Regions from separate parts of the Serratia sp. Nf2 genome, predicted to be linked through region 1. Evidence: predicted binding sites of a transcription regulator. Region 1 holds the regulator's gene; each other region holds the start of a gene.
The links. The regulator PurR, encoded in region 1, represses purine synthesis genes. The targets are predictions, from matches to a motif close to CANGCAAACGTTTGCNTG.
Positions count from the first base shown of each region.

Region 1 (3,127 bases):
CGGTTGCGGCCTGGGTCGCAACCGCCTGTTCAAGCTCTCGCCCATCGCACCACCCCACGCGCATTTCTCGCTTTTCTTCCTGTTTTTTATGATGAAAATTGTTAAGATTGAAAGACCACAATAAAAAACGGCCCATATGACTCTCGCCCCGGCGGGAAGCGAATGGCGCTGTAAAGGAGGAAGCAATGTCGTTTGAATTACCTGCATTACCGTATGAGAAAAACGCGCTCGAGCCGCACATCTCCGCCGAGACCCTGGAATACCACTACGGCAAACACCACAACACCTACGTGGTTAACCTGAACAACCTGGTGAAAGGCAGCGAATTCGAGGGCAAATCGCTCGAAGAGATCATCAAGACCTCTGACGGCGGCGTCTTCAACAACGCCGCGCAGGTGTGGAACCACACCTTCTACTGGCACTGCCTGTCGCCACAGGGCGGCGGTGAACCGCAGGGCGAACTGGCGGTGGCGATCGTCAAATCCTTCGGCTCCTTCGCTGCGTTCAAAGAGCAGTTCACCGATGCCGCAGTGAAAAACTTCGGTGCCGGCTGGACCTGGCTGGTGAAAAAACCGGACGGCGCGCTGGCGATCGTCAACACCTCCAACGCGGCCACCCCGCTGACCGGTGAAGACAAACCGCTGCTGACCGTTGACGTGTGGGAACACGCGTATTACATCGATTACCGCAATGCGCGTCCAAAATACCTGGAAAACTTCTGGGCGTTGGTCAACTGGACCTTCGCCGCGGAAAACCTAGCGTAAGCGCAGGTTCTGAGGTGATGAGGCGCAGCCAGGCTGCGCCTTTTTTATAACCGGGGGTAAATCAGTTCAACGCGGCAACGAAGCTGAAAGCGATAATGACCGCCAACGCGCAGACGGTGGTGAACAGCGACATCTTCAATTCGGTATCCATGACAACTCCTTTAAAATGGGCTTTCCTAAGGATAAAAGGCGCACAATTAGTACGTCAAATCATTTTCCCACAGTTCGCCGATAAAATCTTGTTATCATTTCCCGGTTTATAATCTCGATTACCTCTTCCACTTTTGTTCAATATGCGACAAAATTCGCAGTTCACAACTGCGTACCGGCATCCATGCCCCTCCTGATTAAGCGCTGAAGACTTCAACACACTAAAAACTCAGTTTTCGCTTCTCTGGAGAAGGATCTACGTAGGCAAACGATTAACATCACACTTACATGCTGTAAACATGTGAGTTCAGGAGTCATTCCTTACATGGCAACGATTAAAGATGTGGCCAAACGCGCGGGCGTTTCCACCACCACCGTTTCGCACGTCATCAATAAGACTCGTTTCGTCGCCGAAGAGACCAAAGCGGCCGTGTGGGCCGCCATCAAAGAACTGCACTACTCGCCGAGCGCCGTGGCGCGCAGCCTGAAAGTCAATCACACCAAGTCGATCGGCCTGCTGGCCACCTCGAGCGAAGCGCCCTACTTTGCCGAAGTGATCGAGGCGGTGGAAAACAGCTGCTACAGCAAGGGCTACACCCTGATCCTGTGCAACTCACACAATAATATGGATAAGCAGCGCGCCTATCTGGCGATGCTGGCGCAAAAACGCGTCGACGGCCTGCTGGTCATGTGCTCCGAGTACCCCGATCAGCTGCTGGGCATGCTGGAAGACTACCGTAATATCCCGATGGTGGTGATGGACTGGGGCGCTGCGCGCGGCGACTTCACCGATACCATCATCGATAACGCGTTCGAAGGCGGCTATCTGGCCGGCCGTTACCTGATCGAGCGCGGCCACCGCGATATCGGCGCCATTCCGGGCCAGCTGTCGCGCAACACCGGCGGCGGCCGTCATCAGGGCTTTATGAAGGCGCTGCAGGAAGCGCATATCGACATCCGCGAAGAGTGGATCGTCCAGGGTGACTTTGAGCCGGAGTCCGGCTACAAGGCGATGCACCAAATCCTGTCGCAAAAACAGCGGCCGACCGCGGTATTCTGCGGCGGCGACATCATGGCGATGGGCGCCATCTGCGCGGCCGACGAGCTGGGGCTGCGGGTGCCACAGGATATTTCTGTGATCGGCTATGACAACGTGCGCAACGCCCGCTACTTCACCCCGGCGCTGACTACCATTCACCAGCCGAAAGAGCGTCTGGGCGAAATGGCCTTCACCATGCTGCTGGATCGCATTATCAGCAAACGCGAAGAGTCGCAGGTGATCGAAGTGCATCCGAAGCTGATCGAACGCCGCTCGGTCGCCGACGGCCCGTTCATCGACTACCGCCGCTAATCCCCCGCGCCGGAAGCCTGCGCGGCTTCCGGTTCCACCTCGCTCAGCCACTCCTGATTCAGCGTTTCCCCATCGCCCAGATACGCCAGCAGCCAGCTCATCGCCGGTGACGGTTTATCCTGCTGCCAGGTCAGGCAGCAAGGGCTGGCAGGAAACGGCTGCTGCAGCTGCAACGCCTTCAACTCACCGCGCTGCACCCGCGGCAGCGCCCGATGCGCCGGCATCATGCCGACGCACAGCCCGGCGCACAAACAGTCGAGCGCCGAAGTCCAGTCCGGCACCACCAGCCGCCGCTGGTTATCCAGCGTCCAGGTGACGCGCTTGGGCAGATTGCGCGAGGTGTCCTCCAGGCAAAGCGAAGGATACGGCCGCAGCTGATCGTCATTCAGCGGCCCCGTCAACTGCGCCAGCGGATGTTGCGGGCTGACCACGCACAGCCAGTTCATATAGCCCATGTCGCGGAAGGCGAAGCCGCCGCCGACCGGCACCGCACGGGTGGCACCGATCGCCATATCCGCCCTGCCGTCCACCAAGGCATCCCACACGCCGTTGAACACCTCGGGTTGCAGCATCAATTCGACGTCGGGGAAATGACGGTAGAAATCCAGCACCAGTTGGCGGCTGCGCTGCGGTTTGACGATGATGTCGACCGCGATATTCAGCTGGCCGCGCCACCCGTTAGCCACCTGCTGACAGTGGCGGCGAGTGTCGAGCATTTTTTTGATAACAACTCGCGCATCCTTGATAAACAACGCGCCGGCCGGCGTCAACTCCACGTCGCGGTGACGCCGCTCAAACAGCGGCACCGCCAGCCATTGCTCCAGCTGCCGTACGGTATAGCTCACCGCCGACGGCACCCGGT
Region 1 covers NZ_PYTW01000003.1:143,395-146,521, forward strand. The annotation lists gene sodB (superoxide dismutase [Fe]) at 186-764, shown strand; gene C9411_RS08465 (YnhF family membrane protein) at 826-915, opposite strand; gene purR (HTH-type transcriptional repressor PurR) at 1,240-2,265, shown strand; gene punR (DNA-binding transcriptional activator PunR) at 2,262-3,127, opposite strand, start outside.

Region 2 (3,127 bases), on a different contig from region 1:
CCGCGCGGCAAATCAAGGCGCGGGTACTGCTCCTCCAGCTTGCGGCCAACCATCATCTCAATCAGCGAATCTTCCTGCAGCTCGCTCACCGGCCGCTCGGCGATAAACTGCCCGTCGCGGAACACGGTCACGTCGTCGCAGATTTCAAAAATCTCTTTCAGGCGGTGCGAGATATAAACGATGCCGCGCCCTTCGGCCTTCAGCTCGTTGATCACCTTAAACAGCGAGGCGGTTTCGGTGTCGGTCAGCGCATCGGTCGGTTCGTCCATGATGATCACTTTCGATTCGAAGCTCAGTACCTTGGCGATCTCCACCATCTGCTGATCGCCAATCGACAGCTCGCCCACCAGCCGGTGGCTGCTGTAGCGCAGATTGAGACGCGCCAACAAGCGATCGGCCTCGGCATACATGCGCTTCCAGTCAATGCGGCCGAAACGGTTGACGAACTCGCGGCCGAGGAAGATGTTTTCCGCAATCGTCAACTGCGGGATCAGGTTCAGCTCCTGATGAATAATGCCGATGCCCGCTTCCTGCGAATCCTTAGGCCCGTTGAACACCACCTCGTTACCGAGAAAATACTGGCTGCCGGCATCTTTCTGGTAGATGCCGGTCAGCACTTTCATCATGGTGGACTTCCCGGCGCCGTTTTCCCCCACCAGCGCCATCACCTTGCCGGGATAGACACTGAGGGCGGCGCCGGAAAGCGCCTTCACGCCGGGAAAGGCTTTATCAATCCCTTTCAGTTGCAGTAAAGGTTGCATACGCGCCTCAGAAAGTTACGCCGGCGCACAGGATCACGTTCGCATAAGGCGAACACTCCCCACTGCGGATTACCGCCCGGCTGTACTCGGTTTGCGCTTTAAACGCCTGATGGCTGATATAGCGCACGCTGATGGTGTTACCCTGGCGTTGGCCCAGAGCGGTCAGCTCAGCCAACAGTGCCTCGTGGAGCGACGGATTCTGTTTCACGATCTCTTCTGCCAGGATGGCGCTTTCTACCTGCATCTCTTGCGTGACCGCCGCGAACACCTGCATGAAGGTCGGCACGCCCTGCGTCAGCGCCAGATCGATGCGCTGCGTCGCCGTCGGTATCGGCAGGCCCGCATCGCACAGGGTGAGCTGGTCGGTATGCCCCAGCCGGGCAATCACGGCAGACACGTCGGAATTCAGTAATACGCCTTTTTTCATCTTCTCACTCCACCAGCGAAACGTTTCGCTCTTTGAGGGAGTTTAAAAAAACGGCAGGGGAAGGCAACCGGGACAATGCAGAAGTGTGATCGCTATCGAAACGTTTCGTTCACGCACGGGCAATGCACAAACAAAAGGGGCTCAGCCATGCTGAGCCCCTTATTCGGTGGGTTAGATCTCGACCTGCGTGCCGAGCTCGATGACCCGGTTCGGCGGGATCTCAAACTGATCCGGCGCGCGCAGCGCATTGCGGCTCAGGGCGACGAACAGTTTACCGCGCAGGTAGAGGTACCACGGCCGCTTGGTGAGGATCAGCGATTCATGGGACATGAAGAACGAGGTCTCCGACATGCGGCACGGCAACCCTTCCAGCCCGCAGCGGTGGAACACTTCCTCGACGTTCGGCGTTTCGCGCCAGCCGTAGCTGGCCACCACCCGCCAGAAGGTCGGCGACAGCTGTTCGATGGTCACCCGGCGCACGTTGTGCACGTAAGGCGCATCCTCGGTGCGCAGCGTCAGCAGCACCACGCGTTCATGCAGCACCTTGTTGTGCTTCAGGTTGTGCAGCAGCGCAAAAGGAATGACGTTGGTGGCGCGCGACAGGAACACCGCGGTACCCGGCACTCGCACCGGCGGCGATTTCTCCAGCGAGGCGATCATCGCCTCCAACGAGTTGCCGTGTTCATGCAGGCGACGCAGCAGGCGGAAGCGCTCGCTCTTCCAGGTGGTCATAATGATGAACATCACCAGCGCCAACGTCAGCGGCAACCAGCCGCCGGAGAACAGCTTCAGGGCGTTGGCGGAGAACATCGGCACGTCGATGATCAGCAAGATGGCCACGATGCCGATCGCCAGGAAGCGATTCCAGTGCCAGTTGTTGATCGCCACCGAGGTGACCAGAATGCTGGTCAGCACCATGGTGCCGGTGACGGCGATGCCGTATGCCGCCGCCAGGTTGCTGGAGTGCTCGAAGCCGATGATCACCAGCACCACCGAGATGTACAGCGTCCAGTTGATCACCGGAATATAGATCTGGCCGGATTCCATTTCCGAGGTGTGAATGATGCGCATCGGCGACAGATAGCCCAGACGCACCGCCTGGCGGGTCAGCGAGAAGACGCCGGAAATCACCGCCTGCGAAGCGATGACCGTCGCCAGGGTCGCCAGAATCAGCAGCGGGATCAGCGCCCAGTCGGGCGCCAGCAGGAAGAACGGGTTTTTGATCGCCTCAGGGTTTTTCAGCAGCAGCGCGCCTTGGCCGAAGTAGTTAAGCACCAGCGATGGCAACACCACGGTGAACCAGGCCAGGCGAATCGGGAACTTGCCGAAGTGCCCCATATCGGCATACAGCGCCTCGACGCCGGTGATCGACAGCACCACTGCCCCCAGCGCGAAGAACGACACCTTCTTATATTCCATGAAGAAGTTGATCGCCCATTTGGGGTTCAGCGCCTGCAGCACTTCCGGGTTCGAAATGATGCTGCGCGCACCCAGCACGGCCAACACGATGAACCACAGCAGCATTACCGGGGCGAACAGCTTGCCGACGCTGCCGGTACCGTGCTTTTGGATAACGAACAGCAGCGTCAGCACCAGAATGGAGAGCGGCACGATATAGGCGTCAAGCGCAGGCGCAGCGATTTCCAGCCCCTCTATCGCCGACATCACCGAGATCGCCGGGGTGATTACCACCTCGCCATAGAAGAAGCTACCGCCGATCAGGCCCAGTATCACCAGCACCGCGGTGGTGCGCGCCGAGGTGTTGCGCCCGGCCAGCGACATCAGCGTCAGAATGCCGCCCTCGCCGGCGTTGTCCGCGCGCATCACGTAGGTGAGATATTTGAGGGAAACGATCACGATCAGCATCCAGAAAATCAGCGACAGGAAGCCGAAAACCACGTCTGGACGAACATCGAAGCCGTAATGGCCGGAGAAACAC
Region 2 covers NZ_PYTW01000007.1:292,779-295,905, reverse strand. The annotation lists gene rbsA (ribose ABC transporter ATP-binding protein RbsA) at 1-761, opposite strand, end outside; gene rbsD (D-ribose pyranase) at 769-1,188, opposite strand; gene kup (low affinity potassium transporter Kup) at 1,360-3,127, opposite strand, start outside.
Region 2: a site for PurR is predicted at 1,202-1,219, ahead of rbsD (D-ribose pyranase). Genes of this name have one in related genera too.

Region 3 (3,127 bases), on a different contig from region 1:
AAGGCGCGTTATTCCAACGCATAAAAAAGGGCGCCGCAGGCGCCCTCTTTCCGTGATGACTCGCGATATCACCCCACCGCCGGGAACACCGGCAGCAGCAGATACAGCTTGATGACGATGGCATTGGCGATATCGATAAAGAATGCCCCCACCATCGGCACCACCAAAAACGCCACGTGCGACGGACCGAAGCGATCGGTGATCGCCTGCATGTTGGCGATCGCCGTCGGCGTGGCGCCCATGCCGAAGCCGCAGTGGCCAGCGGCCAGCACCGCCGCGTCGTAGTTTTTACCCATCACCCGGTAGGTAACGAAGATCGCGTACAGCGCCATGACCAGCGTCTGCACCGCCAGGATCGCCAGCATCGGCAGCGCCAGCGAGGCCAGCTCCCACAGGCGCAGGCTCATCAGTGCCATCGCCAGGAACAGCGACAGGCTCACGTTGCCCAGCACCGATACCGCGCGCTCGAACACGGTATAGAAACCGGTGAAGGCCAGCGTGTTGCTGAGGATCACCCCGACGAACAGCACGCAAACAAAGTTCGGCAGTTCAAACACCGTGCCGCTCAGCAGACCGGCAATCAGTTGCCCCAGACTCAGACAGATGGCGATCATGGCGATGGTTTCGATCATCACCAACGAGGTGATCAGGCGGCCGCTTTCAGGCTTCTCGAAGCCGCTCGGCTGCACGCTGTCATCCGGGGTGCCTTCCGGCGTGGAGGAGTGTTTGACCAGATAGCGCGCCACCGGGCCGCCGATCAGGCCGCCCAGCACCAGGCCGAAGGTGGCACAGGCCATGGCAACTTCCGTCGCGTTTTCAAAACCGTAGCGCTCGATGAACAGCTTGCTCCAGGCGGCCCCGGTACCATGGCCGCCCGACAGGGTGATCGACCCGGCGATCAGGCCCATCAGCGGATCCAGCCCCAGCATTTTCGCCATGCCGATGCCGATGGCGTTCTGCACGATAAGCAGCCCCAGCACCACGAACAGGAATACCACCAGCACCTTGCCACCGGCGCGCAAACGCGCCAGGTTGGCGTTCAGACCGATGGTAGCGAAGAAGGCCAGCATCAGCGGGTCCTTCAGCGACATGTCAAAACTGATTTCCCAGTTGACGAGCTTTTTCAGGGCTAACAGCAGAAGGGCCACCAGCAAACCGCCGGCGACGGGAGCAGGAATGGTATATTTTCGCAGCAGAGGAATGGTTCTGACGCACTTGCCCCCGAGGAGCAAAACCAGCGTCGCCGCGACTAACGTGCCATAAGTATCAAGATGAAACATCCAGGTACTCCATGTAAGGGAAAAGATCCAAATAAAAATAATAAGTTATAGAAAACCACTTAGTTTTTAAACTTGATGAGTGCGGGATTAGAAGTAAAAAACGCTGAGATGACAAGAAAAAATGAATGAAAATGCGACATAAACGAGAAAGTCGGCAGCATAATATTTACGCGCAACCGTTTGCTTTTGCGGGGAGGAGCATTAAAATGCCTGCTTTGCCGTATCTGGAAACGCCACACCATGAGCATGTCATCCTCCGAGCTTGATGCCGCACGCCAAGCCGCCTCAGAACCCCGCGCCAGTGAACTGATTTATCGCCTGGAAGATCGCCCGCCGCTGCCGCAAACGCTGTTTGCCGCCGGCCAGCATCTGTTGGCGATGTTCGTCGCGGTGATCACTCCGGCCCTGCTGATCTGCCAGGCGCTAGGCCTGCCGGCACAGGATACCCAGCACATCATCAGCATGTCGCTGTTCGCCTCCGGTCTGGCTTCCATTCTGCAAATCAAAACCTGGGGGCCGGTGGGTTCCGGGCTGCTGTCGATTCAGGGCACCAGCTTCAACTTCGTTTCGCCGCTGATCATGGGCGGTCTGGCGCTGAAAAACGGCGGCGCCGATGTGCCGACCATGATGGCCGCGCTGTTCGGCACCCTGATGGTCGCCTCCTGCACCGAAATTTTGCTGTCGCGCGTGCTGCATCTGGCTCGCCGCATCATCACCCCGCTGGTTTCCGGCATCGTGGTGATGATCATCGGCCTGTCGCTGATTCAGGTCGGCCTGACCTCGATCGGCGGCGGCTACGCCGCGATGAACGATCATAGCTTCGGCTCGCCGAAAAACCTGCTGCTGGCCGGCGCGGTGCTGGCCGTGATCATCCTGCTGAACCGCCAGCGCAATCCTTACCTGCGCGTGGCTTCGCTGGTGATCGCCATGGCGGTCGGCTATCTGTTGGCCTGGGCGATGGACATGCTGCCCGCCGATGCCCCGGCGGCCCCCACGGCGGCAATCACTATCCCCACGCCGCTCTATTACGGCCTGGGCTTCGACTGGAACCTGCTGCTGCCGCTGATGCTGATCTTTATGGTCACCTCGCTGGAGACCATCGGCGACATCACCGCTACCTCCGACGTCTCCGAACAGCCGGTCAGCGGGCCGCTGTATATGAAGCGCCTGAAGGGCGGCGTGCTGGCCAACGGCCTGAACTCGATGCTGTCGGCGGTGTTCAACACCTTCCCTAACTCCTGCTTCGGCCAGAACAACGGCGTGATCCAGCTGACCGGCGTCGCCAGCCGCTACGTCGGCTTCGTGGTGGCGCTGATGCTGATCGCGCTGGGGCTGTTCCCGGCGGTGGCCGGCTTCGTGCAGCACATTCCCGAGCCGGTCCTGGGCGGCGCGACCATCGTGATGTTCGGCACCATCGCCGCCTCCGGCGTGCGCATCGTGTCGCGCGAGCGTCTGAACCGCCGTGCCATCATGATCATGGCGCTGTCGCTGGCCGTCGGCATGGGCGTCTCCCAGCAGCCGCTGATCCTGCAGTTCGCGCCGAACTGGCTGAAAACCCTGCTCTCTTCCGGCATCGCCGCCGGCGGCATTACCGCCATCGTGCTGAACCTGGTGTTCCCGCAGGAACACGAGAAGAAGTAACCCGCCCATTGACGTTCAAACGGCCGCTTGCGGCCGTTTTTTATTGTCTATCAGACCATTGCCCTTGAGATGCCCGGCCAATTGCGGCATAAACAGGGTATCTTTTTTGACCGATGCGGATGTAGACGATGAAATTTATCGGAAAGCTGTTGCTGACGTTGCTGCTGCTGATCGTGCTGGCGGTAGTGGTGCTGTACCTGGTGGGG
Region 3 covers NZ_PYTW01000013.1:97,359-100,485, forward strand. The annotation lists gene recG (ATP-dependent DNA helicase RecG) at 1-24, shown strand, start outside; gene gltS (sodium/glutamate symporter) at 69-1,280, opposite strand; gene C9411_RS23770 (NCS2 family protein) at 1,521-2,921, shown strand; gene C9411_RS23775 (AsmA family protein) at 3,050-3,127, shown strand, end outside.
Region 3: a site for PurR is predicted at 1,450-1,467, ahead of C9411_RS23770 (NCS2 family protein). Genes of this name have one in related genera too.

Region 4 (3,127 bases), on a different contig from region 1:
ATGAACCATCAGGTGGAGATCGTCTCCGGTGTGTTGGCGGACGAATGCGCCGCCACCTTGAGCAATTTCTTCCGCCTGCGCCGCGAACAGAAAAAAGCGCTCAGGCTGGCGCAGCGGGCGGTGGATAAGCCGGAATAATCAGTGGTTGAGCGCCAGTTCCGGCATCACCGTCGGATAGCCTTTCCCCAACGCCTCCTGCTCGGCGGCCGCTTGCGCCGCCTTTCTCTCTTTTTCCTGCAGATAGCCCACCAGGCTGACCTGGTAGCGGCGGATGTTTTCTACATAGTTGTAGGCTTCACGCCCGCGCGCATAGCCGTAGGTCAGCTGCGGGTAGTAGCGCTTCTGGCTGAGCATCGGCAGGCGCTGCTTGACGTCGACCCAGCTGTCCGGATTGCCTTTTTGCGTTTTGGTCAACTTGCGCGCGTCCAGCATGTGGCCCCAGCCCATGTTGTAGGCCGCCAGCGAGAACCAGATGCGCTCGTCTTCCGGCACGCTGTCCGGCACCTTGGCCATTAGCCGCTGCAGGTAGAGCGCGCCGCCCTGAATGCTCTCTTCCGGATCGAGGCGGTCGTTGACCCCCAGGCCGTCGGCGGTGGCGCGGGTCAGCATCATCAGGCCGCGCACGCCGGTGGGTGAGGTGGCCTGCGGATTCCAGTGCGATTCCTGATAGGCGATGGCCGCCAGCAGCTTCCAGTCGATCTCGTTGGCGTGCTTCTCGAACAGTGGGCGGAAGTTGGGCAGCACCGAGTCGATGGCCGACAGGAAGGTTTTGGTGTCCACATAGTCAAAGCTGCCGACGTGGCCGAGGTATTTTTCTTCGAGCCGCGCCAGGGTGCCGTCGTCCACCATCTGGCTGTAGAAGTCCAGCATCGCCGCGTACAGGCTGTCGTCGCCGTCGCGTTTCAGATACCAGGTGACCGGTTCTTCGTCGGTGACGTCGAACGCCACCGCCAGCTGCGGATGGATGCGCTGCAGCAGCGCGATGGTGACCGAATCGCCGAGGGTGTAGTCCAGCTTGCCGTCGGCCACCCGCTCCAGCAGCTCTTTGGAGGTGAGATCGCTGGAGGACTCCCAGGCGAGATCCGGGTATTTATCCTGTTTGAGCTGCTTTAGCGTGCTGACGTGCGCGGAACCGGAGGCGACCGCCAGCTTGCCTTTAATGTCGGCGAAGCCTTTTGGCCGCGGGGTGCCCAGCCGGTACACCAGCTGTTGGGAAACGGAGTAGTAGGCGGGGCCGGTGCGCGCGCGGCTGAGGCGCTCCTGGTTGTAGATAAGGCCCGCCGCCAGCAGATCGGCGTCGTCGTCGTCCAGATCGTCGAACAGGTCATTGATGTTCTGATGGGGGATCACCACCAGCTTCACCCCGAGGTAGTTGGCGAAGCGCTTGGCCAGTTCGTAGTCGAGCCCACCCGGCCCTTGCTTGGTGTTGAAATAGGTCAGCGGGGAGTTCAGCGTGCTGATACGCAACTCGCCGCGGGAAATGATCTCCTGGAGTTGCCCGCCCTGGCCGCTGCGCCAGGTGATATTGGGCCACAGGGCGAGAGCCAGAAGCAGGGTGACAACGCCGATGAGGATGTAGTTTATTTTAAGACGTTTCAAATAGTTATCCAGTGGTGGCACAGGTACGCCGGCGACAATAACCGCGAATTTTCTCATGGTTAAATCACCAGTGCGGGGGCATTTTGCGCAACAAAACGCCAGTGTGCAACTTTATTGACACGTTATGACAATTCGACGGTGCGGCACGCTTTTATCAATAATCCCTACGCAAACGGTTTCGTCGGCGGCGAGGATTCTCTATAATGACGCGCGTTTTCCCCTGTTGCGCCCAATGAAGCGTCTTATCCGTCGCTTCGAAGACGAGAGAACTTTGATTATGGAAATTCTGCGTGGTTCGCCCGCTTTATCGGCTTTTCGCATTACCAAACTGCTGTCCCGCTGCCAGGACGCTCACCTGCCCATCAGTGATATCTACGCCGAGTACGTCCACTTTGCCGATGTTAGCGCACCGCTCAGTGCCGAAGAACACGCCAAACTTCAACGGCTGCTCAAGTACGGTCCTTCTCTCGCCGAACACGCTCCCGAAGGCCGGTTGCTGCTGGTTACGCCACGTCCGGGCACCATTTCTCCCTGGTCTTCCAAAGCCACCGACATCGCCCACAACTGCGGTTTGCAACAGGTGCTGCGGTTGGAACGCGGCCTGGCGTTCTACGTCAAGGCGCCCGAGCTGACGGAAACCCAGTGGGGCCAGCTCGCCGCGCTGCTGCACGATCGCATGATGGAAATCGTCTTCAGCGAGCTGCAACAGGCCGAACAGCTGTTCGCGCACCATCAGCCGGCGCCGTATCAGTCGATCGATGTGTTGGGCGCAGGGCGCACCGCGCTGGAGCAGGCTAACGTCCGGCTCGGCCTGGCGCTGGCGCAGGACGAGATCGACTACCTGCTGAATGCCTTTACCGATTTGGGGCGCAACCCGACGGATATCGAACTTTATATGTTCGCGCAGGCCAACTCCGAGCACTGCCGCCACAAGATTTTCAACGCCGATTGGATCATCGACGGCGAACAGCAGCCTAAATCGCTGTTCAAAATGATCAAGAACACCTATGAGCAGACGCCGGACTATGTGCTGTCGGCGTATAAAGACAACGCCGCGGTGATGGAAGGCTCTCAGGTCGGCCGCTTCTTCGCTGCGCCGGAAAACGGCAAGTACGATTACCATCAGGAAGACGCGCATATCCTGATGAAGGTAGAAACCCACAACCACCCGACGGCGATCTCGCCGTGGCCGGGCGCCGCGACCGGCTCCGGCGGCGAGATCCGCGACGAGGGGGCTACCGGCCGCGGCGCCAAGCCGAAAGCCGGCCTGGTGGGCTTCTCGGTGTCCAACCTGCGTATTCCCGGTTTTGAACAGCCGTGGGAGCAGGATTTCGGCAAGCCGGAACGCATCGTCACCGCGCTGGATATCATGACCGAAGGCCCGCTGGGCGGCGCGGCGTTCAACAACGAATTCGGTCGTCCGGCGCTGCTGGGCTACTTCCGTACCTATGAAGAGCGCGTCAACAGCCACAACGGCGTCGAGCTGCGCGGCTACCACAAACCGATCATGCTGGCGGGCGGCATCGGC
Region 4 covers NZ_PYTW01000010.1:31,693-34,819, forward strand. The annotation lists gene tadA (tRNA adenosine(34) deaminase TadA) at 1-138, shown strand, start outside; gene mltF (membrane-bound lytic murein transglycosylase MltF) at 139-1,599, opposite strand; gene purL (phosphoribosylformylglycinamidine synthase) at 1,874-3,127, shown strand, end outside.
Region 4: a site for PurR is predicted at 1,765-1,782, ahead of purL (phosphoribosylformylglycinamidine synthase). Genes of this name have one in related genera too.